DNA from 3 places in the Bacillus jepli genome. Region 3 is predicted to be linked to each of the others. Evidence: riboswitches for the same ligand, from Rfam matches in the RefSeq annotation. Region 3 holds a riboswitch; each other region holds the start of a gene.
What was found. Region 3 has a riboswitch for lysine ahead of ABC371_RS12755 (aspartate kinase). Riboswitches for the same ligand answer to the same signal wherever they lie in the genome.

Region 1: linked by a shared signal. The riboswitch ahead of ABC371_RS11280 (Na+/H+ antiporter NhaC family protein) and the one ahead of ABC371_RS12755 (aspartate kinase) in region 3 are both predicted to bind lysine.
Region 2: linked by a shared signal. The riboswitch ahead of ABC371_RS01375 (transporter substrate-binding domain-containing protein) and the one ahead of ABC371_RS12755 (aspartate kinase) in region 3 are both predicted to bind lysine.

Annotation. Positions count from the first base shown of each region.
Region 1 covers NZ_JBDFMO010000001.1:2,208,390-2,219,430, forward strand. The annotation lists gene ABC371_RS11230 (amidohydrolase family protein) at 1-319, shown strand, start outside; gene ABC371_RS11235 (TRAP transporter substrate-binding protein) at 342-1,367, shown strand; gene ABC371_RS11240 (SDR family NAD(P)-dependent oxidoreductase) at 1,450-2,238, shown strand; gene ABC371_RS11245 (TRAP transporter small permease) at 2,251-2,742, shown strand; gene ABC371_RS11250 (TRAP transporter large permease) at 2,739-4,013, shown strand; gene ABC371_RS11255 (SDR family NAD(P)-dependent oxidoreductase) at 4,032-4,811, shown strand; gene ABC371_RS11260 (DUF72 domain-containing protein) at 4,978-5,826, shown strand; gene ABC371_RS11265 (bifunctional metallophosphatase/5'-nucleotidase) at 5,861-7,264, shown strand; gene ABC371_RS11270 (YunC family protein) at 7,374-7,676, shown strand; gene yunB (sporulation protein YunB) at 7,782-8,540, shown strand; lysine riboswitch at 8,633-8,816, shown strand; gene ABC371_RS11280 (Na+/H+ antiporter NhaC family protein) at 8,953-10,536, shown strand; gene ABC371_RS11285 (sodium-dependent transporter) at 10,785-11,041, shown strand, end outside.
Region 2 covers NZ_JBDFMO010000001.1:271,356-282,396, forward strand. The annotation lists gene ureC (urease subunit alpha) at 1-591, opposite strand, end outside; gene ureB (urease subunit beta) at 588-911, opposite strand; gene ABC371_RS01345 (urease subunit gamma) at 934-1,236, opposite strand; gene ABC371_RS01350 (urea transporter) at 1,542-2,486, shown strand; gene ABC371_RS01355 (hypothetical protein) at 2,580-2,807, shown strand; gene ABC371_RS01360 (glycosyl hydrolase family 18 protein) at 3,343-4,605, opposite strand; gene ABC371_RS01365 (amino acid ABC transporter ATP-binding protein) at 4,852-5,592, opposite strand; gene ABC371_RS01370 (amino acid ABC transporter permease) at 5,611-6,357, opposite strand; gene ABC371_RS01375 (transporter substrate-binding domain-containing protein) at 6,423-7,262, opposite strand; lysine riboswitch at 7,366-7,546, opposite strand; gene ABC371_RS01380 (MFS transporter) at 7,668-8,867, opposite strand; gene ABC371_RS01385 (hypothetical protein) at 9,238-9,534, shown strand; gene yidC (membrane protein insertase YidC) at 9,557-10,348, shown strand; gene ABC371_RS01395 (hypothetical protein) at 10,412-10,909, opposite strand; gene ABC371_RS01400 (hypothetical protein) at 10,906-11,041, opposite strand, start outside.
Region 3 covers NZ_JBDFMO010000001.1:2,488,165-2,499,205, forward strand. The annotation lists gene trxA (thioredoxin) at 1-186, shown strand, start outside; gene uvrC (excinuclease ABC subunit UvrC) at 357-2,129, shown strand; lysine riboswitch at 2,197-2,375, shown strand; gene ABC371_RS12755 (aspartate kinase) at 2,648-3,892, shown strand; gene ABC371_RS12760 (YslB family protein) at 3,983-4,438, opposite strand; gene ABC371_RS12765 (succinate dehydrogenase cytochrome b558 subunit) at 4,835-5,443, shown strand; gene sdhA (succinate dehydrogenase flavoprotein subunit) at 5,515-7,275, shown strand; gene sdhB (succinate dehydrogenase iron-sulfur subunit) at 7,277-8,035, shown strand; gene ABC371_RS12780 (acyl-CoA thioesterase) at 8,203-8,667, shown strand; gene gerE (spore germination transcription factor GerE) at 8,834-9,058, shown strand; gene ABC371_RS12790 (MarR family winged helix-turn-helix transcriptional regulator) at 9,290-9,748, shown strand; gene racE (glutamate racemase) at 9,759-10,553, shown strand; gene ABC371_RS12800 (IS1595 family transposase) at 10,677-11,041, shown strand, end outside.

The DNA of each region.
Region 1 (11,041 bases), 280 kb from region 3:
GCCTTATATCCTTCCTAGAATGGATAAAGGCTGGGAAGTGTGGCCTGATACTCGGAATACAGAAAAACCACCAAGTTACTATGCGAAAAAACTGTATTATGATTCACTCGTTTACGATCCGGATAATTTGAAATTTATGATTGAACGTTTTGGAACAAAGCAAATTATTGCCGGATCTGATTATCCATTCCTTCTTCGCGAAAAGCCGGTGGGAAAGGTTATAGACAGCCTTGGGGAGATTTCAGAAGAGGATGCAAAATGTATGCTAGGACAAAATGCATTGGATTTTCTTGGATTGAATGAATTCGTTAAATCTTGATCGTAAAAACGGGGGGAAAATTATGAAAAAGTTTAAATTAGTGTTTGTGCTTGTTGTGATGACAGCTGTTCTTTTCTTGAGTGCATGTGGTGACAGTGGTGAGAAGAAAACAAGTGGTAGTGAGAGCAGTGAGGAGGGGAAAACATATGACTTTAAAATGACATATGTAACCCAAACTGGTCACAACTGGCATAAATTTGGAGAGAAATTTAAAGAAGAATTAAATACGAGATCGGATGGAAGAATGAAGCTGGAACTTTATCCTGCTGCTCAATTAGGACCTGAAGCGGATATGGTACAGCAGATGGCTAGTGGCTCACTTGATTTTGCAGTACTTACAGTACCGTATCTAAGTACTCGGATTCCTGAATTTGATGCATGGAATCTACCGTTCTTATTTGATGATTTGGAAGCTGGTGTCGCAGCCACAGAAACAGAACCTGCACAGGAAATGCTTGGATTACTTGATAAACAGGGACTTAAAGGATTGGGTTATTTGCATGCGGGAACTCACAATCTACTTCTCAAAGAGGAACCAGTTAAAACATTGAAAGATGTAAATGGGAAGAAATTGCGTTTTACAGGTGGAGCTTCTGTATTAGATTTTTGGAAAGGACTTGGATCAAGCCCAATCGCGATGGGGTTGCCTGAAGTATATAATGCCCTGCAGACAGGTGTAATTGACGGTATTTCCATTGATAAAAATGCATTATTATCTGAAAAATACTATGAAATTGCGAAAGACTATGTATTGACAAGGCATATGATTTTTGGCGGTGTGGTAGCTACTAGTCTTACAAATTATGATAATATGCCTGAGGCTGATCGTAAAATTGTTGATGAAGCATTTGCTGCGGCTCAAAAGTGGGGTACAGAACAACTACTTATTAATGATGTTGAGGACCAAAAGAAACTAGAAGACCTCATCAATATTTATGAACTAGATAACCGTGATGAATTCATTGAAGAGGCGAAAAAAGTACATGAGGAGTACGCCGGTAAAAACGAATTAATTAAAGAATTTATTGATGCAGTGAAGAACAAATAATTTATACAGGGGTTGTCTTAATACAGAGATGTATGCTGATGAAGACAACCTCTCTTTGATATCTATATGGAGGGTTATTGCCATGATAGGAAAATTAGCAGGGAAGAATGCGTTAATAACCGGTGCTTGTAGTGGGATTGGGCTGGCAGATGCTATCGAATTTGTAAAAGAAAAAGTAGACACTATTATTATGGTTAGCAATGATCATGAAAGATTAGTAGAAGCAAAAGGGATTGTAAAACAATACGGAAATACTGAAATCATTACGTATCATTTTGATATATCTAATGAGAATGATTGGAAATGGTTTATTGACGAGGTAAGCCAAAAAATAAACAAACTGGATGTTTTGGTTAATAATGCGGGTGTGAACAAACGAGATACAATTCAGGACTGTACCCTAGAAGACTGGAATCGTATTATTGCCGTTAATCAAACGGGTGTATTTCTTGGAATGAAATATTGCCTGCCTTTACTAATAAAATCAGGAAAAGCTTCTATTATTAATATGTCTTCAATAGTTGGCCTGACTGGTTATTTTGCAGTAGCCTATACAGCTTCAAAATGGGCTGTCAGGGGAATGACAAAATCAGCTGCTGCGGAATTTGGCAAATTTGGGATTCGTGTAAATTCTGTTCATCCGGGTTTTATTAGTACACCTTTAAATAAAACCATTCAGGATCTAATCGAAGTATCAAATGATATGAATCCATTGGGAAGAGCCGGGGAACCTACTGAGATTGCAAAGGCAGTGACGTTCCTTGCTTCAGATGATGCTTCCTATATGACAGGCTCTGAAGTGATACTTGATGGAGGCCTAACCTCCGGGGGCCAGTTTAAGCCAATTGCGAATCAATTCAATATTTACTAAGGGGGGATGATAGTGAAAGCAATAAGTGATGGTATTTTTAAAGTGGAAAAAATAGTGGTGATTATTTTAATACCGGTCATGTTGCTTGCAATGGTATTTGATATCTTTTTCCGTTATTTTGTTCAATCTCCATTGGTTTGGGCACAGGAGCTTACACTTTATACATTTGTTTGGTGTAGTTTTATTGGTGCAAGCATGAGTGTTAAATCGAAAGAGGCTGTTGCAGTAACCCTTTTCGTTGACAAAATTAATGCTAAATTACGAAATGTCCTTATTATAGCAGGTTTGATTATCTCTGCTGTTTTTTGTGTTTTTGTATTCTCTTTATCAATTAACTGGATTACAAATCCAAGTATTCTATTACAAAAATCCATTACCACACAAACTCCAATGATTTTTATGTATATATGCATTCCAGTAAGTCTGCTCTTTATGTCCATCCATTTTGTCAATTGGTTTCTTGAATCAATAAAGTGTAGCCGAGAAGGGAAGGTGATTGAATGACGCTGACAATGCTGATATTTGCGATTGTGCTTCTTATAAGAGTCCCAATAGCAATTGTTTTAGGTATTGCGGGCCTTGTACTGTTATTTGTAAGCGGGAACGGTGATATGCTTATCAACTCACCGCAACGTTTATTTTCCTCTCTGGAAAGCTATAGTTTACTAGCCATACCTTTATTTATGCTAGCGGGTGAAATCATGAATACGGGTGGTATAACGAGTCGTTTGGTCAATTTTGCACAAAAATTCGTTGGCCATTTTAGAGGCGGTCTGGCATATGTAAACATTGTAGCGAATACCTTTTTAGCTTCCATTATTGGTTCAGCTGCAGCGCAAATTGCAATGATGACGAAGATTATGGTTCCTGCAATGGAAAAGGAAGGATATAAGCGTGAATTTGGGGCAGCTACGACAGCAGCAGCGGGAATGCTCGGACCCATTATTCCGCCAAGCATGCTATTTATTATTTATGGTGCAACTGCAGGTACATCTATTGGAGATATGTTTCTAGCAGGAATTATCCCCGGAATTCTGTTATCTTTATCATTTATTATTTTGGTTGCTTATCTCGGATATAAACAAAGCTTTCCTTCAAAACCTAAAGCTTCGTGGGGAGAAAGAGGAAAGTCCCTTTTTAAGATTATACCGGCATTATTAGTTCCAGGGATATTGATTTGGGGAATTGTAACTGGTGTTTTTACTCCAACGGAATCAGCGGGAATTGCATGTGTAATTGCATTGGTTGTCGGCTTATTTATTTATAGAGAACTAGATTTTAAAAAACTCCCGGGTATTATGGTAAATACAGCGATTTCCACATCAATTGTAACTTTGCTCATTGCGATGGCAAATATTTTTGGCTGGGCAATGACATTTGAACGGGTTCCTCAGGCAATTGCAGAATGGATGACAACCATTTCGGACAATCCTTTTGTCTTCTTAATTCTTGTGAATGTCTTATTTTTGATGTTAGGCATGCTCGTTGAGGGGATTGCCTTAATAATTATTCTAACTCCTATTTTCGTTCCGATTTTACCAGCTTTTAATATTGATCCAATCCAATTTGGAGTCATTATTTGTTTGAATGTTGTAATCGGTATTCTGACACCGCCGGTTGGATCTGGTTTATTTTTAGCAACATCCTTAGGAAAGGTTTCGATTGAATCATTTGTAAAGGCTGTTTTGCCATTTGTTCTAGTATCTATCATTGTATTGTTGCTAGTTACGTTTATTCCTGAGATTACAATGTGGATTCCATCACTATCGAAATAAACGAGGGAGGTTGTCTGTATGAATTTATATGGTAAAACAGCAGTAGTAACTGGCTCAGCGAAAGGAATCGGAAAAGCGATTGCAGAAAAGTTGGCTAGTCACAACGCAAATATTGCTGTGGTCGATATAGATGAGGAAAATAGTATAGCTACTGCTTCTGAGCTTATGAAGCTTGGCGTGAAGGCAATTCCATATATAAGGGACTTAGGACAGGTACGCGAAGTTAAGTCTTTGTATGCTTCCATTATCGATGATTTTGGTTCGCTTGATATCGTGGTAAATGCAGCAGGTATTATCAAAGTGAATAAGTTCCTAGAAGTTGAACCGGATGACTGGGATGCCGTGATGAATTTAAATGCGAAATCGCTATTTTTCAGTATGCAGGAAGCGGCAAGAAATATGATTGCGCTCGGAAATGGTGGGCGAATTATAAATATTTCCTCCATTACTGGCAAATCTAGCCGACCTGATTACCCGGTATATGCAGCATCCAAAGCTATAGTTATAAGCGTTACGCGCTCTGCAGCGGGTGCATTAGCAAAACATAATATTAACGTAAATGCTGTATGCCCAGGGTTTGTGCACACCACAATGTGGGATCAAATTGATGATCACTATGTTGAAAATTTTGGACGACCAAGAGGAGAAGTCATTGAAAAAATGCTCAGTAATATCCCATTAAATAGATCAGGGGAGTTACATGAAATCGCATCAATGGTAGCTTATCTGTCTTCATCTGAAGCCGGATATATAACGGGTCAGGCAATAAATGTTGACGGCGGTGCAGTAATGTATTAAGAGTATTAGTTGATGTAAAGCTAGAAATACGCCATGCGGGAAAAATGCATGGTGTATTTTTATTTTGTGTGTATGGATAAAATCGCGATGTATTAAAAAAATTCATCCAAGTGTTAAAATAAAGAATATAATTGCTGAACATTTAAAAACGTAATGAGGTGAACCAATGATCTACATCGGTGTAACGGGTTGGGGGGACCATGATAGTCTATATGCTGCTGGAACTTCGCCAAGAGATAAACTAAAGGAATATGCTGGTCATTTTCCAATTGTCGAAGTGGATGCATCTTTCTACGCCATACAGCCAAAACGGAACGTGGAAAAATGGGTGAGTGACACACCGGAGTCCTTTCAATTTATCGTTAAAGCTTATCAAGGGATGACAGGACATCAGCGTGGCGAAATTCCATTTACATCAAAAAAGGAAATGTTTGATGCTTTTATTTTATCGCTTGAACCGTATCAAAAAGCAAACAAGCTTGCCATGGTTTTATTTCAATTTCCACCGTGGTATGATTGTAAACGTGAAAATGTGGACTACCTACGGTGGTGTAAGCAACAAATGGGAGATATCCCGGTTGCCCTTGAATTTCGCCATCAATCATGGTTTTCCCCACAACTAAAAGATCAAACCTTATTATTCATGGAACAAGAAGGGTGGATCCATAGTATCTGTGATGAACCACAGGCTGGCTCTGGTTCAATTCCAATGGTCCTTCACCCAACAAATCAACAGAAAACACTAGTACGTTTCCATGGTCGTAATGTTCATGGATGGACTAAGCCAAACGAAGGCAATTGGCGTGATGTCAGGTACTTATATAAGTATAATAAGAAAGAGCTAGAAGAATGGGTTGACCACATTCAAAAGATTAACAAAGGTAGTGAAACCATCTATGTGTTATTTAATAATAACTCAGGTGGAGATGCTGCTGACAATGCCAAACAGTTTATTGATATGCTCGGAATCGAATACCGAGGCCTTGCCCCACGGCAATTAGACTTTTTTAGTTAAATGTAACTAAGATTTGTATAGGAGGTGAAGGGGATTGATTGAAACAGTACATATTTATCATACAAACGATCTCCATAGCCATTTTGATCGTTGGCCGAAAATCACAAAATATATAACGGAAATGAGACAGCTTCACCAACAAAACAATGAAGAAATGTTATTAATTGATATTGGAGACCATATCGACCGCTTTCACCCCATTTCAGAAGCGTCCTATGGAAAAACGAATGTTAAGCTTTTAAACCAGCTACAATACGATTATGCAACAATTGGCAACAATGAGGGAATTACGATGTCATATGAACATCTCGATTCTTTATACGATGAAGCTGAATTTAAAGTATTGCTTGCAAATCTTTTTGACAAAAATGGAAAGCTCCCAAACTGGGCTTGTCCCTATGATATTTACGTCTTGCCAAGTGGTTTTAAAATTGGAATGATTGGTTTAACGGTCCATTATATTGGATTATATAAGCTACTTGGCTGGAATATTAAAGACGCACTTGTTGTTTTAAGGGAAACACTTGCTGAACTAAAAGATCAAACAGATATGATTCTGTTATTGTCCCATTTAGGGATTAATGAAGATGAACAAATAGCGAGAGACTTCCCAGAAGTTGACGTTCTCCTTGGTGGGCATACCCATCACCTTTTAGAAAACGGAAAGCGAATTAACAATACACTGCTTTGCTGTGCCCAAAAATATGGGAATTACATCGGTCATGTCACACTTCACATTGATACAGAACAAAAAAAGCTTATTGAAAGTACAGCAAATGTAATTCCAACAAAATCCCTTCTAGAGAGCAAAGAAACAAATGACATCCTTTCACACTATTTATTGGAAAGTACTAAACTGTTAAAAGATGATGTGATCGCGGTCATTGATGAACCATTAATAAGTGATTGGTTTGCAGAAACATCATTTTCTAGACTTTTAGCCGAAGTCCTCCGTGAATGGTGTGATGGAGACCTATCAATGGTTAATGCGGGGCTATTACTTGATTCGCTTCCAGCCGGAAAAGTAACAAGAGAAGACCTGCATCGAATCTGCCCACATCCAATCAATCCATGTAAGGTATGGGTAATGGGTGATGAACTAAAGGAAATCATTTTGCAGGCCAACACAAAAGAAATGGAAAACCTCAGAATTAAAGGTCTTGGCTTTCGTGGAAAGGTTATGGGCAAAATGGTGTATGACGGAGTTGAGCTCAAAACCACGAAGCTTTCAGATGGAGCTGACCATATCACTACTATTAAAATTAATGGTGAAGACCTTGATCCGGATAAAACGTATTCTGTCGCCACCATTGATATGTATACGTTCGGATTGCTTTTTCCAGTCATCCGGGATGCAAAGGATAAAAAATATTATATGCCAGAGTTCTTGCGAGACCTTTTAGCGGAAAAAATAAAAACAATAGGTAAAGGGGTCTAAGATTCCTAGCCAAAAGAAGTACAGTAAAGATAGGTCTAGTCAAGCACCTATTTCTAACACAATTCTCTTTCCCTGCACATAAATTAGTATGGAAAGGAGTGTGCTAGGAATGGTCTCAATGACACCAATCATAATTGATAATCATCAATTTACAGCCATTACCGTTAAACTACCTAAGACGAATTTTATGGCAGTCACAAATGAAAATGGCTACATTATGTGTGGTGCCCTCGACGTTGCATTATTGAATGAAAAACTTAAAGATCGAGGCATTATTGCTGGTAGGGCAGTTGGTGTTCGTACAATCGAGCAATTACTGGATGCCCCTCTTGAATCTATCACATACGAAGCCGAGCAAAGAGGCATTACAATAGGAATGAAAGGCAAAGACGCCTTATTAAAGATGGTTTAACATTCAATACCTCAAAAAAGGTATTCTATATAAAAAAGAGAATAAAATAAGTATCGTACATCCCCCCTTACCTGCATACATATAGCATGTAAGGGGGGATTTCTTTTGGCAAAATTCAGACGTCGCATACATCCAAGAAGGAAAGGGCCCTTGCCTTTTCGTTACGTCTTTTTAATAACCATTGTCTTTTTTATCTTCTCGACGTTTCTCGGATTATTTATTATTAATAAAGCGATTGAGCCTGCGCTTATGGCATATGCTGAAAATGAAACAAAAAAGGTAGCTGCTTCGGTTATCAAAAATGCGATAAATCAACAATTAAATGAGGAAGAATTAGTTCAAGAGGACTTAAGTATTGTCCAAACAGATGAAACGGGGAAAGTAATTAGTTACAATACTCAGGTTGTTAATAAAATGGCGACAGAGACCCTAGGAAATATTGAAAAATACTTAAAGTATGTAAATCAAGGAGACATTCATAAACTGGAATACCCTAATTTAGAACTTGAAAAAGATGATGCAACAGGGCAAACGGGATTTGTTTTTAAAGTACCGATAGGAGAAGCAACAAACAATGCCATCTTAGGTAATTTGGGTCCGGAAATTCCGATTCGATTCCATATGGTTGGTTTTGGAGAAACAACGCCACAAGGAAGAATTGATGAGTGGGGAATTAATAATGGATGGTTTCAATACAATGTTTTAGCCACTGTGACCATGCAGGTTATTTTACCATTTTCAACAGGCGAGGTTGAAATTGAAACCATTGTTCCTGTGATCAATCAAAATATCTTGCACGATGTTCCAGAATTCTATAACAATGGCAGTGATTCTTCACCTTCAATCGAAATTCCAACGGATTAACAAAAAATACTATATTAGAATAATTGATTTATAGAGTGTAATGTTTTATACTACAGAAGGAAATCAAAAATGAATATACCACCTTATCGGATCGATGAGGTAGAGGTGCGGAATTTATGAGTAAACTATGTGAGGATGACAACGTGGATCATAGTTGAAAGGGTTTTTCGCCGAAGCAAAAATGAACTCGTCAACGTTATTTTTGTTGGGGTTGCCTTGAAAAAGGGTAACACTGTCATTATAGAGTCGGATCTATAATGGAGGGCTACTGATCGTGATGGAGGATAACATAACATTACTAGAGGGTAATGATAGTTATTTTCTATCATTACTCTCTTTTTATTTGAAAAAAGAACCTCTTTCACCACGTACGAACAGCCCTCTGTGAATTATCAATTTTGGAGGATCTATTATGTCTGGAACTATTTATTCAATTATCCCACCAATCATTGCTCTTCTTATGGTTGTCTTAACACGGAAAGTTTTACTCTCACTTGGAGTCGGAATTGTGTCGGCTTCAGTCGTTTTACACGGAAAAGTATTACTTAATGAAGGAATCGGCGCTTGGCTACAAGACATCGTTTACACCATTTGGAATAGCTTTAAAGCGGTCTTTGTTTCAGAAGGCGCACTCAATACCTGGAATGTCTATATTATCTTATTTTTATTCCTATTAGGCATTATTACTGCCTTTATTTCAATCTCTGGAGGAAGCCGTGCATTTGGAGAATGGGCTCAAACAAAGGTTAAAACAAGAACAGGTGCACAGCTGTTAGCTGCTGTTTTAGGGATTGTTATTTTTATTGATGATTATTTTAATGCGTTGGCTGTTGGACAAGTGAGTAGGCCAATTACAGATCGGAACAAGGTTTCTCGTGCAAAACTAGCCTATATTATCGATTCAACGTCTGCACCAATATGTGTTGTTTCACCGATTTCAAGCTGGGGTGCTTATATTATTGCGATCATTGCACCAATCCTAGTAACTCATGGGATATCTGAGGTTTCACCATTATCTGCTTTTATACAAATCATTCCCATGAATTTATATGTAATATCAGCTATGTTAATGGTCTTTGCGGTTGCAGTATTTAATATTAATATTGGAAGTATGAAGGTTCATGAAAATCGAGCAATGACTACTGGAGAGGTGATCGATCCCAAAAAGCCAGTACTTGGAGAATTAAAACAAGAATTGCCTCAAAGTGAAAAGGGTTCTGTAGGAGATTTAGTTTGGCCAATTATGGCATTAGTAATCGGTACTGTCGGTTCCTTATTTTGGACAGGCTATAAAGCTTCAGAAGGCAATGTAACGATTTTTTCAATTTTAGAAAACACAGATGTTACAGGGTCTTTATTAAATGGCGGTCTGATTGGAATTATTATCACTCTACTTTTATTCCTTGTTCAAGTCTATGCAAAAAAAGCAATTAGTGTAAGTCTTCTCCCTAAGGGGATCATTGAAGGAATTAAATCAATGCTTCCAGCTGTCTATATTTTATTATTTGCATGGGTGATTGTGGACTTAATTGGGCAGATTGAAACAGGTAAATATTTAGCCGGCCTTGTTGAAAAGTCTAATATCAATATTTCCTTTTTACCTGTCATTCTATTTGTTGTAGCAGGTATCATGGCATTTGCTACAGGAACTTCTTGGGGAACCTTCGGAATGATGCTCCCAATCGCAGGAGATATCGTAGCAGCGTCAGATATCAATTTAATGCTTCCGGCTCTTGCTGCAGTATTAGCTGGTTCTGTATTTGGTGACCATTGTTCGCCAATTTCGGATACAACCATTCTTTCATCAACAGGTGCAGGCAGTCATCTTATTGATCATGTGATGACCCAACTTCCATACGCTATCACTTCTGCCATTTTCGCAGCAATTGGATATGTCGTATTAGGTCTAACGGGTAATGCTTTATTAGGATTGCTTACGACTGTCGTATTATTTGTTATCTTTGTCATTACAATAATGAACAGGAAAAAGGCATAAAATACTATTCGAATTTTGCTTTGTAAAATTAAATAATATGTATGAGACAAGGGAAAAAGAACCTTTGTCTCTTTTTTATGAAAAATAATTTGAATGTTAAAATAACTTTTGACACAGGATTAAAGACTGGCTATACTAATAGATAGATTATAGAAAATAATCTGAATATATAAAAATTTCCAACTTCGGTCTAGTGCTAAAGGGCTACCACGGTAATAGACTAAAGTGGAAAAGGGGAGGTTTGTTTTATGGATAATCGTCCACTGTGGGGGACGCGGGCAGGCTTCGTATTAGCAGCTATTGGTTCTGCGGTTGGCCTGGGTAATATATGGAGATTTCCATATGTTGCTTATGAAAATGGAGGAGGTGCTTTCTTTCTTCCATACTTATTTGCCATTTTAACAGCAGGAATACCAATCCTAATTCTCGAATTTACAATTGGACAAAAATTTAGAGGATCAGCCCCTTTGTCATTTTTCCGTTTAAATAAGAAGATGGAATGGCT
Region 2 (11,041 bases), 2.2 Mb from region 3:
AGTGAATCCAACGTTAATTGGCAATCCTTCCGCTGCTTGGAGCATTTTGTGCATATGCCATACACCAGGAGTTACAGTTGTCGCTTTTGACCCTGCAGCAGGGCCAGTTCCGCCCCCAATCAATGTTGTAAGTCCTGAAGCTAATGCTGTTCGAATTTGTGTCGGATTGATAAAATGAACGTGGGTATCGATTCCACCTGCTGTTACAATCATGCCTTCACCAGCAATGATTTCTGTTCCTGCCCCGATCACAATATCCACATTGTCCATAATTAACGGGTTTCCAGCTTTACCTATGCCAGCAATTTTCCCATCACGAATTCCAATATCCGCTTTGTAGATGCCGGTATAGTCTAAAATAACAGCGTTTGTAATGACCAAATCGGCAATTCCATCACCACGTGTTACTAGTGGATGTTGCCCCATTCCATCACGAATTACCTTCCCTCCACCGAATACCACTTCTTCTCCATAGGTGGTATGATCCTTCTCAATTTGAATCAGTATATCAGTATCTGCTAAACGAATAGAATCACCTGTAGTCGGTCCATACATTTGTGCATATTGCTTTCTTGTCATCTTGAAACTCATTGGTTACCCCCCTTTTCTAGTGAACCGTCTACTTTATTATTAAAACCATAAACACGGCGTTCTCCAGCAAAATCAATTAGTTCAATTTCCTTTTCATCCCCTGGTTCAAAACGCACAGCAGCTCCAGCTGGGATGTTTAGGCGCTTTCCGTATGCTTGATCTTTATCAAATTGAAGTGCTTCATTGACTTCATAAAAGTGAAAATGGGACCCCACCTGAACAGGACGGTCTCCTGTATTTGTCACAGTCAATTTGGATGCTTTCCTTCCGGCATTGCAAACGATGTCTTCTTCTTTTAGAAATAATTGGCCTGGCTGCATGTAAATAGCCTCCTGTCACTTTTTATTTAATCGGACTATGAACTGTTACAAGCTTTGTTCCATCTGGAAATGTGGCTTCTACCTGGATATCATCAAGCATCTCCGGGATTCCTTCCATCACATCATCACTTGTCAAAATCGTGGCTCCATATTCCATCAATTCTGCAACTGTTTTTCCATCACGTGCACCCTCTAACACTTCATGGGTGAGCAGTGCAACCGCTTCCGGATAATTTAATTTCAAACCTCTTTCTCTCCGGCGCCTAGCTAGGTCGGCCGCAACAACGATCATGAGCTTGTCTATCTCACGTGGTGATAATTGCATGGTCATCCTCCTATTTTCATACTTTATTTTCCTAAAGCTATTTAAATCTTTATGTATGTTCTCCAGTTTTTCCCTTATTTAAACAAGCTATTTGTTATAAATAATATAAAAAAATATCGACAACCCACTTGGCTTATTAAAGATTTGCTCTCATCTAAACGAACAATCAAATTTCTTTTTATTTAATCCTTGATTACAAGGGATACTAACGAGGTGGAAACGTGGAAAGAATAGAATCGCCGCAGTGAAGTAGCAGTTTCTGTTATGAGATCGTTTTCCAATAATTTTTGGAAGGAAGGATTTTCGTGCAAAACACCAATCATAAGCCTTGGGCAGAAGGAAGATTATTTTCTTTTCTGATGGCCGCTCTAAAAAGCATTTCTCAAGTTATGCTCATTGAAAATGCTCTTTCGGGATTTATCATACTCATAGCTATAACGATCTTTTCCTATACTTTAGGAATCATCACCATTTTATCAGCCTTGATTGCCAATATTATGGGGAGGATAGGAGGTGTAGAGGAACAAACGATTAATCAGGGGCTGTTGGGTTACAATTCCGTATTGACAGGAATAGCGCTAACCTTATTCCTGACAGGACCTTACGACTGGATAATCGCCCTCCTTGGCGCTGCCGTTACAGCAGTATTTACAGCCGCCATGATTCATGTAATGAAGAATACGGGGATCCCAGTTCTTACTTTTCCCTTTATCATCCTGACATGGTTTACATTGATGGCTTCTTATCGGTTAGAGGCTTTTCACATAACCTCAAACTTTGTCCCTCAGGATATTTCTTATTGGAAATTGGAACCACCTGAAAATGTAGTGTGGTTAGATGCGGCTGTTCACGGAATTGGACAAATTTTCTTCATAAGTAGCACTCTATCAGGTATTCTGTTTTTTGCCGCGGTTTTTTTTGCTGGATGGAAGCTTGGCCTTTATGCTGTTTTAGGAAACGTGGTGGCTTTATTGACATCGTTTTTCCTTGGGGGAGAATATGATCCAATTGAATTGGGGCTTTATGGATACAATGCAATACTAACCTCCTTAGCTGTGGCTGTCGTATTTAAGACGAATCAAAACCGTTTTGCGTTTATCTCCAGCATAATCGCTACTTGTGTAACTATTCCGTTAGTAGCCAGTATAACAACATTACTTCAGCCATTCGGACTTCCGGCCTTGACCATGCCTTTCGTTCTTAGCACATGGCTTTTCCTGGGTGCTAGAAGAGTTATGCCGAACCTATAAAATGAAATTACTCAATTACTACGTAAATAGTAGGCATACACCACCCCGATTAGGGAAAACTTGAAAGAAATTACTACTTAGGAGGAATTCATTATGTTTAAAGATTTAGAAGTACGACCAATGTTTGACGATCAGGTGCACGAGCGTCATCAATTCACAATTACTGTTGATGGATCAGACTACCAAGGACTTTTACACGAAGGCGAGATTCATTGGTTTCATCCACATCCTAAAAACACATTCGAGGAAGATCATGTAGATGCGATTGAAGCCCAAGTCCACGAGAAGATTTCGCAACACTTGGAGCAGCAACAACAATAAAAAAGTAGCTGAATCTTTGGTTTTTTGCTCAGAAAGTCCTTCATGAAGGACTTTTCCGCATGATTTCTTCATCGGGATGTCCTTCATAACCTCGATGAAGGACTTTTCCGCGTGATTTCTTCGGCGGAATGTCCTTCATAACTTCGATGAAGGACTTTTCCGCATGATTTCTTCGGCGGAATGTCCTTCATTGCTTCGATGTAGGACTTTTCCGCATGATTTCTTCGGCGGAATGTCCTTCATAACTTCGATGAAGGACTTTTCCGCACGTTTTCTTCATCGGAATGTCCTTCATAACTTCGAGCATGATTTCTTCGGCGGAATGTCCTTCATAACTTCGATGAAGGACTTTTCCGCATGATTTCTTCGTCGAAATGTCCTTCATCAAAATTTGGTCATATAAGAAAACCAGACAAATGCCCAATCCTTTTTGTTTATACAACTATTTTTTATATAATTCAAAATTAAAACGCCCAATTTGTGGACGCAAAAATAAGTAATCCTTAATATCTTTCATATACTACCTACAATAATCCTATACCTTTCGTATTGTAAAAAACTTTGTCAAAAGCCATGTTCCTGGAGAAAATCCAAGCGTTAATTGCCATGCACCAAGACCTTGCAATCCATATTCATGAATAAGTAACATTTTAGCTCCCATGCTTCTTACGTCTTCAAACCATACTTCATGTCTTAATCCCGTTTGATCAGTATAATAAAAAAAAGGAGACTCATATTCAGTTGAATATTGGATCGGTGATTGAAACCTCATGGCTGTTTCCATAGCTCGTTCATTTGAAATAGCTGGAGCAACCCTACCCGGATTATGAGGAATAATCCAATCATACCCATATAAAGGCATGCCTATAATAATTTTTCTATGGGGGACATATCTTATGGCAAATTCAATCGTTCTTCGTACATCTGTAATTGGAGCAACAGGTCCTGGTTCACTTCCGGCATGGTGAAAATCATAAGCCATGATAAACATGTAGTCGACTACGGACCCTATTCCCCCAAAATCGTAACCCCTAAGCCAGGGAATGTCTTCACTTGTTTTTGCAGGAACAGCAATGGTCAGAGTACGCCCTAATGGCCTTAACCGATCACTCAATTCCCGTAAAAAACCTGTAAACAGATCTCGATCTTCAGCTAATACTCGTTCAAAATCGATTGTAATCCCACCATAGCCTCTATTGGTTACTAAATAAGTAATATTATTTACTAGATTTGTTCTTGCAGTAGGATTATTTAATACTTGATGAACTAGTTCAGAACTAAAGCCTTCAGGTACCAGATTGGTAATCGTTGCAAGCGGTCTTACCCGATAAGTCCAGGCCGTCTGAATAGCAGTCAAATCATTTAAGGTGTTAGCGATATCCCCATTGGCTGCAATATGGTAGTCAAAAATAGATAAAGATGTCGTATAAGGGGCAAAATCACGAATTAAAGCTCTGTCCAATTCTGGGGTTCTTACAACGTAAAAGCTAAGTGTGGATGCAGGATAACCTGAAATATGCGGAATAGTTAATCTCATTCCTGGTTGCAATGTAGCTGGAGCGACGTTTGGATTTGCTTTTATTAGTTGATCTAAGGATAAGAAAGATTTTCTAGCAATCTTTGTAAAAGTATCACCAGGTTGAACAATATAAGTATATAAAGGAATGAGTAAGGCCTGACCTGGAACAATATTTGTTTCATTTAAACCATTCACCAGTCGAACTTGATCCATCGATATTCCGTAGCGATTACTAATCGAAAATAAGGAATCACCAGCTTGAACCTCATGATAAAACATTTTATCCCTCCACAGCACCAGGATTATATTGATTTCAGATCAAATCAATATAAAAATATTTGTTCCATTATTATATGAAAGACTTTTATACGGACAACACTGTAAAGTTTATTTTTCAAAAATTCATCCAACAATAAAAAAAGACCAACCGCTATCTATTTCAGATTACGATCGCCCTTTAATTTTCATGATAGGTAAAATAAAAATGAAATGGAGAGTTATTTAAAAAATCATAAAATCGTTCAACTACGCATGAACTAGAGTACGTTTTAAGAATTCCCTCGTACGCTCTTGTGTTGGGTTATTGAAGATGTGTTCTGGTCTTCCTTCTTCTGCAATAACCCCCTTATCCATAAATACGACTCGATCCGATACTTCTTTTGCAAATTCCATTTCGTGCGTTACGATTAACATTGTTAGACCAGATTCAGCGAGTTCCTTCATTACTTTCAAAACCTCTCCTACCATTTCTGGATCAAGAGCTGATGTCGGTTCATCAAACAACATGACATCTGGTTCCATCGAAAGTGCCCTTGCAATTGCCACGCGTTGCTTTTGCCCACCGGATAATTGCTTCGGCTTGGCGTTAATATATTGATCCATGCCCACAACCTTTAAGTATTTCATCGCAACTCTCTCGGCCTCTTCCTTGGAGCGTTTCAATACTTTTACTTGTCCTACCACACAATTGCTAAGGACATTATGATTATTAAATAAGTTAAATTGTTGGAAAACCATTCCTAAATGTCTCCGATAGGTAGCGACATCATGATTGTTATCCAATATATTTTCACCTTGATAGATAATTTGCCCGCCGCTAGGTCTTTCTAATAGATTAATACAACGAAGAAGAGTTGATTTACCAGAGCCGGAGGAACCGATGATGGAGACAACTTCTCCTTTATTCACCGAGAAATCAATATCTTTTAATACTTCATGAGTGCCAAAGGATTTGCTTAAATGTTGAATATCAATAATTTTTTCCATTTTCTCTCCTCCTTCTTCCTATTGTTGTTGATTGACTTGTACTGGTCGATCGTTCCCAATCATCGTATAGGTATCAGAGCCATCTAATTTTTTTTCAAAGTATAGTAGTATTCTAGTGACAATAAACGTCATCACAAAATAAATCATACATGCTACGAAAAACGATTCAAAATATCTAAAATTATTCCCTGAAATTGATTTTGTTACGAAATATAATTCTGTAACGGAAATCACATTCAGAACCGATGTATCTTTAATATTTATCACAAATTGATTACCTGTTGCAGGGAGAATATTACGAATAACCTGTGGTAATACAACGTTCCACATCGTTTGGAAATGATTCATTCCAATTGCATGTGCGGCTTCAAACTGTCCCTTATCAATCGATACAATCCCACCACGAACATACTCAGCCATATAGGCGCCTGTATTGATCGATACAACAATTATCGCTGCAACAAAAACATTCATATCTATACCAAATGCTAACGCAGAACCATAATAAATAACCATCGCTTGTACAATCATCGGTGTTCCACGGAAGAATTCAATATAGATGGAGAGGATGGCATTAATGACTTTTAAAAATAGCTTGTTCACTCCACGTTCAGGCATCGGAATAGTTCGGATCACTCCTGCTAATAATCCAATCACTGCCCCAAAGATTGTCCCAATAAGAGCAATTAATAGTGTTACACCCGCACCACGAAGGAACATTGGCCAGTTTTCGGTGATAATTCGTATGACCCACTCAAAACTCATCTTTCTTCCTCCTTTACTTTTTAAAACCGACTGTAGTTGTGGTACAGCCGGTTTCTAGTATTTTTTTATTGTGCTGCTGGTTGATTTTTAATCGCTGAATCCATAATGCTTGTACGTTCTTCTTCAGAGATACCTGCTAACGTTTCATTGATTTTATCTGTTAAGTCACTGCCCTTTTGAAGTCCAACAGCGATTGCTGTATCATCTGGTGATGTTTTAAATCCATCTTCAAACTCTACCATTACAAAGTTCTCATTTGCAGATGAAGCACTAACACCTTCTGGTCGTTCTGAAACGTATCCATCAATCATTCCTGATTCAAGCGCCACTCTCATTGCTGGGAAGTTGTCCATTGCTGTTTTCTTTTCCACACCTTCAATTTGATCGATCACTGTATAGTGGAATGTATTTAATTGAGCTGTAACCTTTGCTCCCTTGAAATCTTGAATAGAGGTTGCATTTTCATACTTGCTGCCTTTCTTCACAACCATGACTAGATTTGAAGTATAGTAATTGTCCGAAAAGTCAATTGCTTCTTTACGTTCTGCTGTCGGTGACATACCAGCGATAATCGCATCAATTTTCCCTGATGTTAGAGCCGGTACAAGGCCATCCCATTCTGTTTTAACAATCACTAATTCTTTTCCTAATCCTTCAGCCACTTTTTTCGCGATTTCTACATCATAACCGCCCGCATATTCTTGAGACCCTTCAATTTTAACTGCACCGTTAGAATCATCGTTTTGAGTCCAGTTAAATGGCGCATATCCGGCTTCAAGACCGACCTTAAATGTATGATCCTCTGAAGATGATCCAGAATTAGAACTACTGCTTGTCCCACACCCTGCTAATAAAAGAGTGGTTGTAACTAATAAAACGACGAATAATGATAGTTTGTTTCTCATGATGTATTTCCCCCTATTTTTTTTAAAAATTTCGACACAAAAAAACGACCTGAGATATACCCAGGTCGCTGTATCGTTTCCCTAAAGTCCTCTCTTTTATCCCAAATGAGATAGCACAACTCAATAAACGGAGGGTTTATTGAGACAGTCCTGCAGCTCTTAACTACAGACCCAGCATGTAATAGTGAGAATATTACACACTTCGGCGACATTTCCTTCTCCTTAGCATCACTGCTTCTCAAACTCCACTAAGGACTGTTAAATATCGCGCCTCTACCTCACTAAGAAAAAGTGAGGCCTTATTCGATTGTTTTTTTATACTACAATAATATCTATAATTCCGTCAACCATAAATTTTTAAAATATCTAGCAAACTACGTCAATTGTCTTTTGATGACTCTTTTTTTAGGTTAATTCAATCTGCTTTGTTTCTTTCCCAAAAAAGGCAAGTATAATCACACCAATCACAATACTTATGCAAAACAGCGTAAAAATGAGACTAATGGATTGACCTGCAGAAACGAGTGAGCCTACGAGGAGTGGTCCAAGAATTCCACCTACACGCCCAATCGCTGCGGCCATACCAGCACCTGTCCCACGAATAACAGCCGGGTATTGTTCTGGCGTGTACGCATATAAAGCCCCCCATGCACCGAGGTTAAAGAAGGATAAAAAGATACCTGAAACAATGAGAACTGCAGTCGTTTCTGCCTGCCCGAAAACAAGGGCGGATCCTGCGGTTCCTAGCAAATAAGTAACAAGTACAAACTTTCTGCCCACCCGTTCAATCAGCCAGGCAGCTGTAAAATAACCCGGTAGCTGAGCAAGGGTCATAATTAATACATATTCGAAGCTTTGAATCATACTAAATCCTTTCATTACCATAACGCTTGGTAACCAAAGGAACATACCATAATATGAAAATACAACTGTAAACCATACCATCCAAAGTACGAATGTGGACCGTGCATATTTCTTCGACCACACATCTCGGACGTTTTGGAAAACCGTACGTTTCTCCACTTTCTTTGGTGAAAACGCTGGAGAGTCCGGAAGATTTAGTCGTAAATAAATCGCATAAAGAGCAGGTACCGCACTAATAATAAGGGCAATTCGCCAGCCATATGACGGAATAACAAAATATGAAATAAGTGCTGCAACGAGCCAACCAAATGCCCAAAAGCTTTCAAGTAGAACCACTACTCGCCCACGCTCTTTCGCTTCTACACTCTCTGAAACGAGAGTTGAAGCAACGGGTAATTCTCCACCAAGCCCCATCCCAACAAAAAAGCGAAGTACTAAAAATAAAAAGAGGGACGTTGTTAATGCGGAAAATCCACTCGCAAGTGAAAACAATACTAAGGTGATGATAAATATATTCTTCCTTCCTATCCTATCTGCCCATAATCCGAAAAGAAGAGCACCGACAGCCATCCCGATTGAGTTCACACTTCCGATCCAACCCATCTGATCCGGTGTCAACCCCCAATCTTTGTGCAGTGCTGCAATAATAAAGGAAAGCATCCCGACATCCATTGCATCAAACATCCAGCCGAGCCCTGCAATACCAAGGAGCCTCCTCTTTGAGATTGTTTTTTCTGTCATGATTTTTCCTCCTAGTGTCTTGACAGTTGTCATTACCATTTTACTATAATCGCCATCATTTAAAATGACAAGGGATTTTTTTCTTCTCTGGATTTGGTATGAACTCTATTTTTTTTCTGGAAAATTAATAATTCGACAATAATGATTGGCCTTTTTTCAAACAGTCATGTTCCGCCACATTCGGAAATTCATATCCAAGAATTTTCAAGGGATACTAATACATAACTTGTACGCAATTATTAAGATTATGCGCAGCAAAGGAAAATGGATTGGATATAAATTCTTTACTTCCATAATTTTGTTTTGTGAGACGGTCACAATTCATGTATAGTAAAAGTATTCACAAACGAAATTGGGGGGTGAGAATCCTTTGATGATAGATTTTCTTTTATTAGATCCGGAAGTTTATACGCAAATGGCACTTAACGTAAGTGTCTGTATTGGATTAATGTTACTTTTACTTTCTACACAAAGGGTTCAGATTGGTTTTAGTTCACCCTTATCCAATTTTTCAGACACGAAAATTAGTGAATGTAAGAAGTTTGATGGCATTCGAAGTCTTTTAATTCAGTACTTTATCACAAGAAGAATCACAAAATCGATTCGAAATAAAATATATACAAGTGATGATTCTGAAGGTTTTGTTTCCGTTTATCTTAACAGTTAAATCTAACTTTTAAGGAGGAAACATGAAAAAGTCTCGTTTTTACACCAAACTGATCATTCTTTTATCCGTACTGACTGCACTACTATCTGGATGCGGAATAAATTCAAGTGACAATAATGAAGGTTTTTTTAATAAATTTCTAGTGGACCCTATCACACATTTCATAAATTTTATCGCAAATACATTTGATGGTAGTTACGGAATTGCGATTATTGTTGTAACCATATGCATACGGTTGGTTATGATGCCATCTATGTTAAAGCAGTATAAGAATCAATCCGTTATGAAAGAAAAGATGGATTTAGTAAAGCCTGAAATGGAAAAGATTCAGAAGAAAATCTCAGCTGAAACCGATCCGAAAAAGAAACAAGACCTACAACGGGAAATGATGGGTCTTTATCGACAACATGGAATTAACCCACTTAATATGGGGTGTTTGCCACTACTTATTCAAATGCCTATCTTAACCGGACTATATTATGCAATTCGTAGTTCGGCCGAAATCTCGCAACACACTTTCTTATGGTTTAGTCTAGGGCAGCCTGATTTAATGTTAACAATTATTGCTGGGGTTATTTATTACATTCAATTTAGAATCTCGCAGTTAAACATGTCACAAAGTCAACAACAACAAATGAAATTTATGGGGTTGTTGTCACCGATTATGATTGTTGTCATTTCATATAGAGCTCCAGCTGCACTACCACTTTATTGGGCAGTAGGCGGAATCTTCTTGACACTCCAAACACTGATTGGTCGTCGACTTTATCGTAACGAAAAGGTAGGAAAAGTCCTAGAAAATAAACAAATTTAAAAATAAAATAGGACCAGTTCCCTTAGTAGCAACTTAGGGGCTGGTCCTTTCTTGTTTTATAGATCAGTGAATCTTAAAAAGGAACCTGAGAAAACGATAATACAAAATAGTTAAGGACGTAACAAATAAATACACTGGAAACGAATAAATAGACTTCCATTCCTTGAACGTGAAAACACCAAACACGACAGTAATCCATTCATATACCACACTAAATAGTGAAAACGCAACTATATATAAAAAGGTGTAGATATGCTTTATTTTAAATTTTTCATATAAATAAAGGAAAATATAAGCAAATGGACCGTATAGAAGATAGGAAAAAATATCAAACATCTCAAATCTGCCACTATCCATCAGATCATATAAATCCAGTGGCGGTCCAGCTAATATATGGTCAGCAATTCTTGCAATTGTCGCAGAGAATAAAAGAATTAAGATAATCATACTCAAAGGGAATTTTCTTCTTGGTAAAAAGAATACCGAATAAGAAGCTAATAGAGATATGATGACAAACCATTCATTTTTGCTAAATTCAATAGGTAACGGAAGTAAATTCATGATACAATTCCTTCCTTATGAAGTAACAACCTGAATCCTTGTTGAGCAAGTAAAGTAAAGAAAAATATACTCCCCCACATCATGCCTAACATCACATGATTCCAATCATCAAATTGATATACACCATAACGT
Region 3 (11,041 bases):
TCTGAAATTGGTGACAAAGTAAAAATCGTAAAGCTTGATGTAGACGATAACCAAGAAACTGCAGCTAAGTTTGGTGTAATGAGCATCCCAACTTTACTTGTTTTCAAAAACGGTGAAGTTGTTGATAAAGTAGTTGGTTACCAACCAAAAGAAGCTCTAGCTGGAAAACTTGCTAACCATTATTAATCCAAAAAACAGCCGCTAGGCTGTTTTTTGTTTGCACTTTTTTAGCCAAAGGAATTCCTTATTTTTCACATACAACATCTCCGTAAAAATGTTACAATTAGAGGTACGGCTTATCTAGGTGCAGATGCACTAAGATACATTAGAATTTATAACAGATGGAGTGGTGAAAAATGCACGATCATCTTAAAGAAAAATTAGCGATATTACCGGACCAGCCTGGTTGTTATTTAATGAAAGACAGGCAAGGAACTATTATTTATGTAGGAAAAGCCAAAGTATTAAAGAACCGTGTTCGGTCTTATTTTACAGGTTCGCATGATGGTAAAACATTGAGACTTGTAAATGAGATTGAGGACTTTGAATATATTGTAACATCTTCAAATATTGAAGCTCTCCTATTAGAAATAAACTTAATTAAAAAATATGATCCAAAGTATAATATCATGCTAAAGGATGACAAGACATATCCGTTTATTAAAATTACTGCTGAAAAACATCCTCGTTTGTTGATAACCCGAAAGGTGAAGAAGGATAAGGGTAAATATTTTGGACCGTACCCGAATGTTCAAGCAGCAACTGAAACAAAAAAACTTTTAGACCGGATTTATCCATTACGAAAATGTTCAACTCTACCAGATAAGGTTTGCTTGTATTATCATATCGGTCAATGTCTAGCTCCTTGTGTGAACGAAGTATCTGATGAAACAAATAAAAAGATGGTAGACGATATTATTCGCTTTCTAAATGGTGGATATAAAGAGATTAAAGCGGAATTAACAGAAAAAATGATAAAGGCCTCGGAAGAACTTGATTTTGAGAGAGCCAAAGAATACCGCGATCAAATCACAAATATTGAAACAACAATGGAAAAACAGAAGATGACTATGACTGATTTTATCGACCGTGATGTTTTCGGTTATTCCTTTGATAAAGGCTGGATGTGTGTTCAAGTCTTTTTTATTCGTCAAGGTAAATTAATAGAACGGGATGTTTCTTTATTCCCATTTTACAATGAGCCTGAACAAGACTTCTTAACCTTCCTTGGCCAATTCTATTTGAAAGAAAATCATTTTAAACCAAAAGAGGTTTTACTTCCTAGTTCAATTGACCATGAGATTGCGGAGCAATTACTAGAAGTAAATGTTCAACAGCCTAGTCGAGGAAAGAAAAAACAACTAGTAGACTTAGCAACAAAAAATGCTAAAATCGCGTTAACGGAAAAATTTGCTCTCATTGAACGTGATGAAGAGAGAACAATCAAGGCAGTAGAAAACTTAGGCCAACGATTGGGAATATACACACCACATCGAATCGAGGCATTTGATAACTCAAATATCCAAGGAACAGACCCTGTTTCAGCAATGATTGTTTTTACGGATGGAAAACCAGATAAAAAGGAATATAGAAAATATAAAATTAAAACGGTTCAAGGTCCTGATGATTATGAATCAATGCGGGAAGTTGTACGAAGAAGATATAGTCGCGCACTCAAAGAAAACCTTCCATTGCCTGACTTAATCCTCATTGATGGAGGAAAAGGTCATCTCGCTGCAGTAAGGGATATTCTAGAAAATGAGTTAGGATTAGAAATCCCGTTAGCAGGACTTGCGAAGGATGATAAGCATAGGACCTCAGAGTTGTTAATTGGGGAACCACCTGAAATTGTAGAATTACCAAGGAACAGCCAGGAGTTTTATCTACTCCAACGGATTCAAGATGAAGTACACCGATTTGTGATTACCTTTCATCGTCAAGTTCGTGGGAAAAGTGCTTTTCAATCAGTGCTTGATGATATTCCTGGGGTCGGTGAAAAACGAAAGAAAGCAATACTAAAGCATTTTGGCTCAATCAAGAGGTTGAAAGAAGCAAGTATTGAGGAAATTCAGCAAGCGAATATTCCTCGTCCTACTGCTGAAGCCATCTATGAAAAATTAAAAGAATAGTCGTTGCTATTTTAAAAATACTCTGATATAATCCTAACTAATATAATATTACACTTCATTACGTTGAAGTGATGATAGAGGTGCAAGCTTTATCAGTATGCAATAGGAGGGGGATGAGCCCCTATGATGATTGCTGAAAGGAAAGTTTGCCGAAGTGAAAAAGGACTCATACCCTTTTTGGCTGGTCTTATGTTTAAGAGACGTAAGATTGTCAAGATGAATTAATCTTGGAGAGCTATCTCACGGTGTGACACGTTGTTTTTACGTATATCACAGCAATGAGATAATCTCATTGCTGTTTTTTTATTTTATTCAACTAAGGTTTAACCTCAGTTGAATAAAATAAGTGCCTCCGGCGGATGCCACAGATTTTTTAGAGGAAGTTATCGAGCATAGGATCAAAGACTAGGAACGCCACATCCTGTGGCAACGTCTTTGTGACCCACCTCGTGTGGGCCTAAAATCTGGGCGCAAATACGCCAAGGCGCATTTGATTAATTGAAGGAGAGGGTATAAGCATGGGGATCATCGTTCAAAAGTTTGGAGGCACCTCAGTAGGGTCACCGGATAGAATTAAAAATGTTGCTAATCGCGTTATTCAAGAGGTGGAAGCAGGAAACCAAGTTGTGGTTGTTGTATCTGCAATGGGTAAAACAACAGACCAGCTTGTGAGCCTAGCAAATGAAATTACAAGCTCGCCTAGTAAACGCGAGATGGATATGTTGTTAAGTACAGGTGAACAAATAACAATTGCTCTATTATCAATGGCCTTACAGGAACAGGGGCATGAATCTGTATCTTATACAGGCTGGCAGGCTGGCATTGAAACCGAAGCTATACATAGCAATGCCCGTATTGAAAATATTGAAGTTTCAAGAGTAAACGAAAGCTTAAAAGAAGGTAAAATTGTTGTCGTTGCAGGATTCCAAGGGATCAGTAGCTCTGGAGATATAACGACTCTTGGACGAGGTGGTTCTGATACAACCGCAGTTGCACTTGCAGCAGCATTGAATGCTGACAAATGTGATATTTACACAGATGTAACGGGTGTATATACAACAGATCCTCGTGTAGTACCATCTGCTCGTAAACTTCATTCCATTTCTTATGATGAAATGCTGGAGCTTGCGAACCTAGGTGCAGGTGTACTTCACCCACGTGCAGTCGAATTTGCAAAAAACTTTGAAATGCCGCTTGAAGTTCGTTCAAGTATAGAGCTAGAAAATGGAACCGTTATTGAGGAGGAAGTTTCAATGGAAAAGAATCTAGTTGTTAGGGGAATTGCTTTTGAAGACCAAATTACAAGGGTAACCGTTTCTGGATTACCCAATGAACTACACACACTTTCAACCATCTTTGGTACACTCGCAAAGAATGGTCTAAACGTAGATATCATCATTCAAAACCAGACAGATGAAAATCATACAAATATTTCTTTTTCAGTAAAAACTCAAGATTTACGCGATACATTAGCTGTTTTGGAAAATAATAGAGATTTATTAAAATATGAAAGCATCCAACATGAAGATGGGTTAGCGAAGGTATCGATTGTAGGCTCTGGAATGGTTTCAAATCCAGGGGTTGCGGCTGATATGTTCCAGGTACTTGCACAAGAAAACATTGAGGTTAAAATGGTAAGTACATCTGAAATTAAAGTCTCTACAGTTGTCGAACAAGCAAGTATGGTTCGTGCAGTTGAAACTTTACATGATTCGTTTAATTTAGCTGCAGTGGAAGAAGAAAAAGCAAAAGTTAAACTATAAACGAAAAATTAATCAGGGTCGTTCAGAGGAGAGTATTTGCCTTTGGGCGCCCTTTTGAATATAAAAAAACTGCACAAATTGTGCAGGAATTTAGTCTTCGGTAATATCTTTCTGATCCCATTTAACCGTAAAGATGATACTTTGAGCTCGCCTTTTTTGTTGTTCAAAGCTTTCAGTAATTCGGTTTTTCTGTTGTTGAATTTGTTGAGCAAGAAAACCGGATTCAAGTTGGAAGGTGCAAATATCCTTTCGTTTAAAACGAGAAGAAACTATGGCACCATCCAAATGAAATTCGATGGAGTTCTTATCCGAACGCTCTACTTTAAGGTCTCCCCATCCAGCATCATGAAAAAACGCAATAATTTCTTCAATCGTTGGTAAGGGGAATTTTCGGGCAAGGTTTTTTCCAGCCCAGTATAAAATCTGTGGAGTTTCTTTTCCAAGTAAATCAGGAATTAAAATTTCACGTATGAGTTCATATCCAAAAACAGAAACAGTCTGTTCGCTTAGGTTTATATTTTGTTCATTGATGTTCATGTTCTTCACTGCATTCCCCTCTTTCTCCATTCATTATTATAAACTATCGGGGATAAGAAACACATGAATTTTTTTGTTTCTTTTTGTCATATAAAATGGATTTGTACGACAGGTAAAGTCTAACAATAGTGTCTAATTATTATCAGATTCATGAATAAATTGTGGACGTGTTTCCTTGACGCTCTTACTTTATGGGAGTAAAATGAATTTGTTACATTATACTGATAAAAGAAAATTGCGGCTACATTTGTCTTTTTATCTATGAAAAAAGCAATTTGTAGTTTCCTGCAAAGGTTTTCAATTGTCAGTTTTTAATTCGTCCTTTTATATAATTTTGCAGGATGAGGAATGAAAATGAGGTACCAAAAAGGTACGGTTTATTATTAAGGGGGGGTAAATTAAAGTATGGCAGGTAATCGTGAGTTTTTTAATCGCAGGATTCATTCGTTATTAGGTGTGATTCCTGTAGGGGTATTTTTATTGGTACACTTAACAGCGAATAACTTTGCGACAAGAGGAGAAGAAGCATTTAACAGTGCTGCTGGTTTTATGGGAAATCTTCCATTTAGGATCTTTCTAGAGGTAGTTATTATTTATCTACCGTTAATATTCCATGCGATTTACGGTCTCTATATTGCCTTTACCGCAAAGAACAATGTGAGTAGATACGGTTTCTTCCGTAACTGGATGTTCTTCCTGCAACGTATAACCGGAATCATTACTCTAATTTTTGTAGCATGGCATGTATGGGAAACACGTATTCAAGCAGCTTTTGGAGCAGAAGTAAACTTTCAAATGATGGAAGAGATCCTAAATTCACCAGCAATGCTTATTTTCTATCTTGTTGGTGTAATCTCAACAATTTTCCATTTCTCAAATGGCTTATGGTCATTTGCTGTAAGTTGGGGGCTTACAATAACTCCTCGCTCTCAACAAATTGCAACATATATTACTGTCATTATTTTTATTGCATTATCTTACGTAGGTGTATCAACAATCTTAGCTTTCGTTTAAGAATTTAAATATTTGAACGTTCACGGTTACATATACAAGTTGAACGATCTCTTTATTGGGAGTGAGTTACTTTGAGTCAAGGAAAGATTATCGTAGTTGGTGGTGGATTAGCTGGGTTAATGGCTACCATCAAGGCCGCTGAAGAAGGAACACAAGTTGATTTATTTTCACTCGTACCGGTAAAACGTTCTCACTCGGTTTGTGCACAAGGTGGGATTAACGGTGCGGTTAATACAAAAGGTGAAGGGGATTCTCCTTGGATCCACTTCGATGATACAGTATATGGTGGAGATTTCCTCGCTAACCAAAAGCCAGTTAAGGCGATGTGCGAGGCAGCTCCAGGAATCATTCACTTAATGGACCGTATGGGAGTTATGTTTAACCGTACACCAGAAGGTTTACTTGATTTCCGTCGATTTGGTGGTACTCAACACCATCGTACTGCATTCGCTGGTGCAACTACTGGTCAACAATTGCTTTATGCATTAGATGAGCAAGTTCGCCGTCATGAAGTAGCAGGGCTTGTAACCAAGTACGAAGGCTGGGAATTCCTAGGAATCATCCAAGATGATGAAGGAATTTGTCGTGGTATCGTCGCACAGAACCTTCACTCTATGGAGATTCAATCTTTCCCTGCAGATGCTGTTATCATGGCTTCAGGTGGGCCTGGGATCATCTTTGGTAAGACAACTAACTCAGTTATTAACACTGGTTCTGCCGCATCTATCGTGTACCAACAAGGTGCATATTATGCAAACGGTGAGTTCATTCAAATTCACCCAACAGCAATTCCTGGAGACGACAAACTTCGCCTAATGAGTGAATCTGCTCGTGGTGAAGGTGGACGAATATGGACTTACAAGGATGGAAAGCCTTGGTACTTCTTAGAGGAAAAATATCCTGCATATGGAAACTTAGTCCCACGTGATATTGCAACACGTGAAATCTTCCATGTATGTGTTGATATGAAGCTAGGTATTAACGGTGAAAACATGGTTTACCTAGACCTTTCTCATAAGGATCCGAAAGAACTAGATATTAAATTAGGTGGGATTATCGAAATCTATGAAAAATTCATGGGTGATGATCCACGTAAAGTTCCAATGAAAATCTTCCCAGCTGTTCACTACTCAATGGGTGGATTATGGGTTGACGATCATCAACAAACAAACATCCCTGGATTATTTGCTGCAGGAGAATGTGATTTTTCACAACACGGTGCAAACCGCTTAGGTGCTAATTCACTATTATCAGCTATCTACGGTGGTATGGTTGCGGGTCCAAACGCAGCACATTACATCAAAGGACTTAAGAAAGGTTCAGATTCCATTTCATCAACTGTTTACGATAGCCATGTAAAACAAGAGCAAGAAAAATGGGATAACATCATGGCGATGGATGGTACTGAAAATGCATACATCCTTCACAAAGAACTTGGTGAATGGATGACAGATAACGTAACAGTTGTTCGTTACAATGACAAGCTCTTAAAGACAGACGAAAAAATTCAAGAGCTTATGGAGCGCTATAAGAACATTAATATCAACGACACTTCTAAATGGAGCAACCAAGGTGCTTCATTTACTCGTCAGTTACAAAATATGCTTCAGTTAGCACGTGTAATTACAATTGGTGCCTATAACCGTAATGAAAGCCGTGGAGCACACTATAAACCAGATTTCCCTGATCGTAATGACGAGGATTTCTTAAAAACCACAATGGCTAAATTTACTGGGAAGGATTCTGCACCTGCATTCCATTATGAAGAAGTAGACACTTCATTAATCGCACCACGTAAACGTGACTATACAAAGAATAAGGAGGAAAAGTAAGATGAGTGAAAAAACAGTTGAATTTCATGTAACTCGTCAGGATACTCCAGATTCTGAACCATATGTTTTAAAATTTAAGGTTCCATACCGTAAGAATATGAACGTCATTTCCGCTTTAATGGAATTTCGTCGTAATCCGGTAGATATTAATGGAAATAAAGTGGCCCCAATTACCTGGGATATGAACTGTTTAGAAGAGGTTTGCGGTGCTTGTTCAATGGTTATTAATGGTAAACCTCGTCAATCTTGTTCAGCACTTATTGACCAACTTGAACAACCAATTAAACTTGAGCCGATGAAGACATTCCCTATTGTACGTGACTTACAAATTGACCGTAGTAGAATGTTTGATTCATTGAAAAAAGTAAAAGCTTGGATTCCAATTGATGGAACCTATGATTTGGGTCCTGGTCCTCGTATGCCAGAGAAGAAACGTCAATGGGCATATGAATTATCAAAATGTATGACATGTGGCGTATGTTTAGAAGCGTGTCCGAACGTAAACAGCAAATCTGATTTCATCGGACCAGCTCCATTATCCCAAGTTCGTTTATTTAACGCTCACCCAACAGGTGCAATGAATAAGAGTGAACGTTTAGAAGCGATTATGGGTGATGGTGGACTTGCAAACTGTGGTAACTCACAAAACTGTGTGCAGTCTTGTCCAAAAGGTATTCCACTAACCACTTCAATTGCTGCTCTAAACAGAGATACATCGATCCAAGCATTCAGAAATATGTTTGGTAGTGACCAAGTCTAATAGAAATACGAAAGCACTCCTTCATGTAAATGGAGGAGTGCTTTTTTTCGAAAAGATATTTCAACATGGTGTCAACATATAGAAACCTCAAAAAATCCTTCTTTTCCATTAGAAGAAGGCACCACTTTACTGTGAAGTGAATAATCTTATGTAAGGGAGCTATTGGAATGAAACATATTACGTATATCGATGATATTGAGACATGGGAGAATGCATTTAATTTTTTCCAACCGATTCAAGTCCGCTTTTCAGAAACAGATATGTTTGGACATTTAAATAACACTGTACCCTTTACTTATTTTGAGGAAGCAAGAATTCAATATTTTAATAAAATTGGGTTTATGCAAAAATGGACCGACAAATCCAGTGAAGCAATCCCTGTTGTTGCAAGCCAACAATGTGATTATTTGAAACAAGTCTTTTTTGGGGAACAGCTTAAGTTATTCGTTAAAATAAATCACCTGGGCAATTCTTCAATGGATATTCATTATATGGCAAAGGACAAGGAAGGATCCATTTGTTTCGTTGGTAGGAGTACATTAGTTCAAATGTCTAAGCGAACAGGAAAAGGGGAACCATGGTCTGATGAGATGAAACATATGTTAAAAAAGCACCTAACCTATATGGTATGAGCTAAGTTGAACGAATATACCAATACATTAAAAAATGGACGCGAAAATGTCTACATATCAACCTTTTAACAGTCACAGCAATACTCTCCTTCTCATACTATATTGTGACTAAATATATACCCATCCAGTAGTTCAGCTCGAACCTTAGCAAGGAGGGTTACAATACTTGAAGGAGAAAGAGTTTCAACCAAAACCGCTACTAACAAAAAGAGAGAGAGAAGTTTTTGAATTACTAGTTCAAGACAAAACAACGAAAGATATCGCAAGTGAACTATTCATTAGCGAAAAAACAGTTCGTAACCACATTTCGAATGCGATGCAGAAGCTGGGAGTAAAGGGGCGTTCTCAAGCAGTTGTAGAGCTCCTTCGTATGGGAGAACTTGAACTTTAAGTATTACCGGCTACACTTTACACATGTAAGGTAGCCGGTTACTTATTTAGGTAACAACTACATATTTCGATATACTTGAACTTGCTTTTTGCGCGAAAAAAGTAGAAAATAAGAATAATATAGTTTTTTCCTGAAATGAAGAAGCTCTTACGAATCATACAATTCACTGACTGTGATATGAGAGAAAACAGTTGGATTTTACACTAAAAAACTTAACTAGGAGAGGATGTAATGACTGTACAAGGGAGCAATGAAACTAAAGACTACCAGATAATCGCAGATATCGAAAAATCACTTCGGTTTATTTCCGGCTTACTTAAACAAAAAGGTCGTGAAATCTTAAGTAACTTTACCATTACAACACCACAATTTATCGCCCTTCAGTGGTTACTTGAACATGGTGATATGACAATTGGTGAATTATCAAATAAAATGTATTTAGCTTGCAGCACAACAACCGATCTTGTTGATCGAATGGAAAAAAATGAGCTTGTGATGCGTGTAAAAGACCCAAAAGATCGTCGTGTCGTTCGAATTCATTTACTTGAAGAAGGAGAACGTATCATCGAGGAAGTTATTAAGAAAAGACAAGATTATTTACATGAAATCATGGAAAATTTCTCTGACGATGAAGTGATCCAATTAGAAAAAAGTCTTAGGAAATTACATCAAGAAATGCGAGTAGAATGAGGCGAAACGTTTGAAAAGACCAATCGGAGTTATTGATTCTGGGGTGGGCGGTTTAACCGTTGCTCGGGAAATAATTAGACAATTACCTAATGAAGAAATCATTTATTTAGGTGATAACGCAAGATGCCCGTATGGGCCTAGACCTAAAGAGGAAGTTCGTCAGTTTACATGGGAGATGACGAACTATTTATTGTCACATGACATTAAAATGCTTGTTATCGCCTGTAATACGGCAACTGCCCTTGTTTTGGATGAAATCCAAGCAGAGCTTTCCATCCCAGTAATCGGCGTAGTCTATCCAGGAGCGAGAACCGCATTAAAGGTTACAAAAAATAACTATGTTGGTGTCATCGGAACAGTCAACACTATTGAAAGTGGTGCTTATGAAGATGCACTAAAATCAATCAACAATCAAATCGTTGTCGAAAGTCTTGCATGCCCTCAATTTGTTCCACTTGTTGAAGCTGGTGAGTTTGTTGGCCCAAAAGCTGAACAAATTGTCGCAGAGTCACTCGAATCACTACGAGGTAAGGATATTGACACTTTGATTCTTGGTTGTACCCATTATCCACTTCTGCGTAATACCATCCAAGCCTATCTTGGAGAAAGAATTAAGCTTATCGATTCCGGAGCCGAAACCGCCCGCGAGGTCAGCACGGTATTGTTCTATAGTGGACTTTTAAACAAAAAGGCGAGGAAAAGGAGTCACTTATTCCTCACAACAGGCGAGAAGGAAATCTTCCAACGAATCGCCACAAACTGGTTTGAAAAACCAGTGTATAATGTGAAATCGGTAAAGTTATAGGAAAGAAAAGTCCCCGGGGTGGGGCTTTTTTTGTTTTGGCTATGTTAAAAGCTATTGTTGATAATTGATTTACAGGAACCTACGTTCTATAATTGATTTAACTATATAAAAGTGGTGATCACCGTGAAAGCAACTGATATTATTAAAGCCATTCAAAAACTAAATCCGGCAGAAAAACACCGACTACGAGAGTATTTAATTGATGCTCTTACTGCATCTTCCTCGACAGGAACTGTTCTACAAGAAATATCTGAACGCAAAAACAAGAGCGGTTATCATTGCCCTGATTGTGAATCAGAGCATATCGTTCGGTATGGCAAATACTCAACGAGTGTTGATGGAGATGAAGTAGAAAAGCAACGTTATCGCTGTAAAGCGTGTAAAAAGACATTTACTGACCTAACAAATACTGCTTTATATCGAACACGCCATCTAAATCAATGGGTTAAATTCGTTGAATGTATGATAGAAGGGTATTCTCTTCGTAA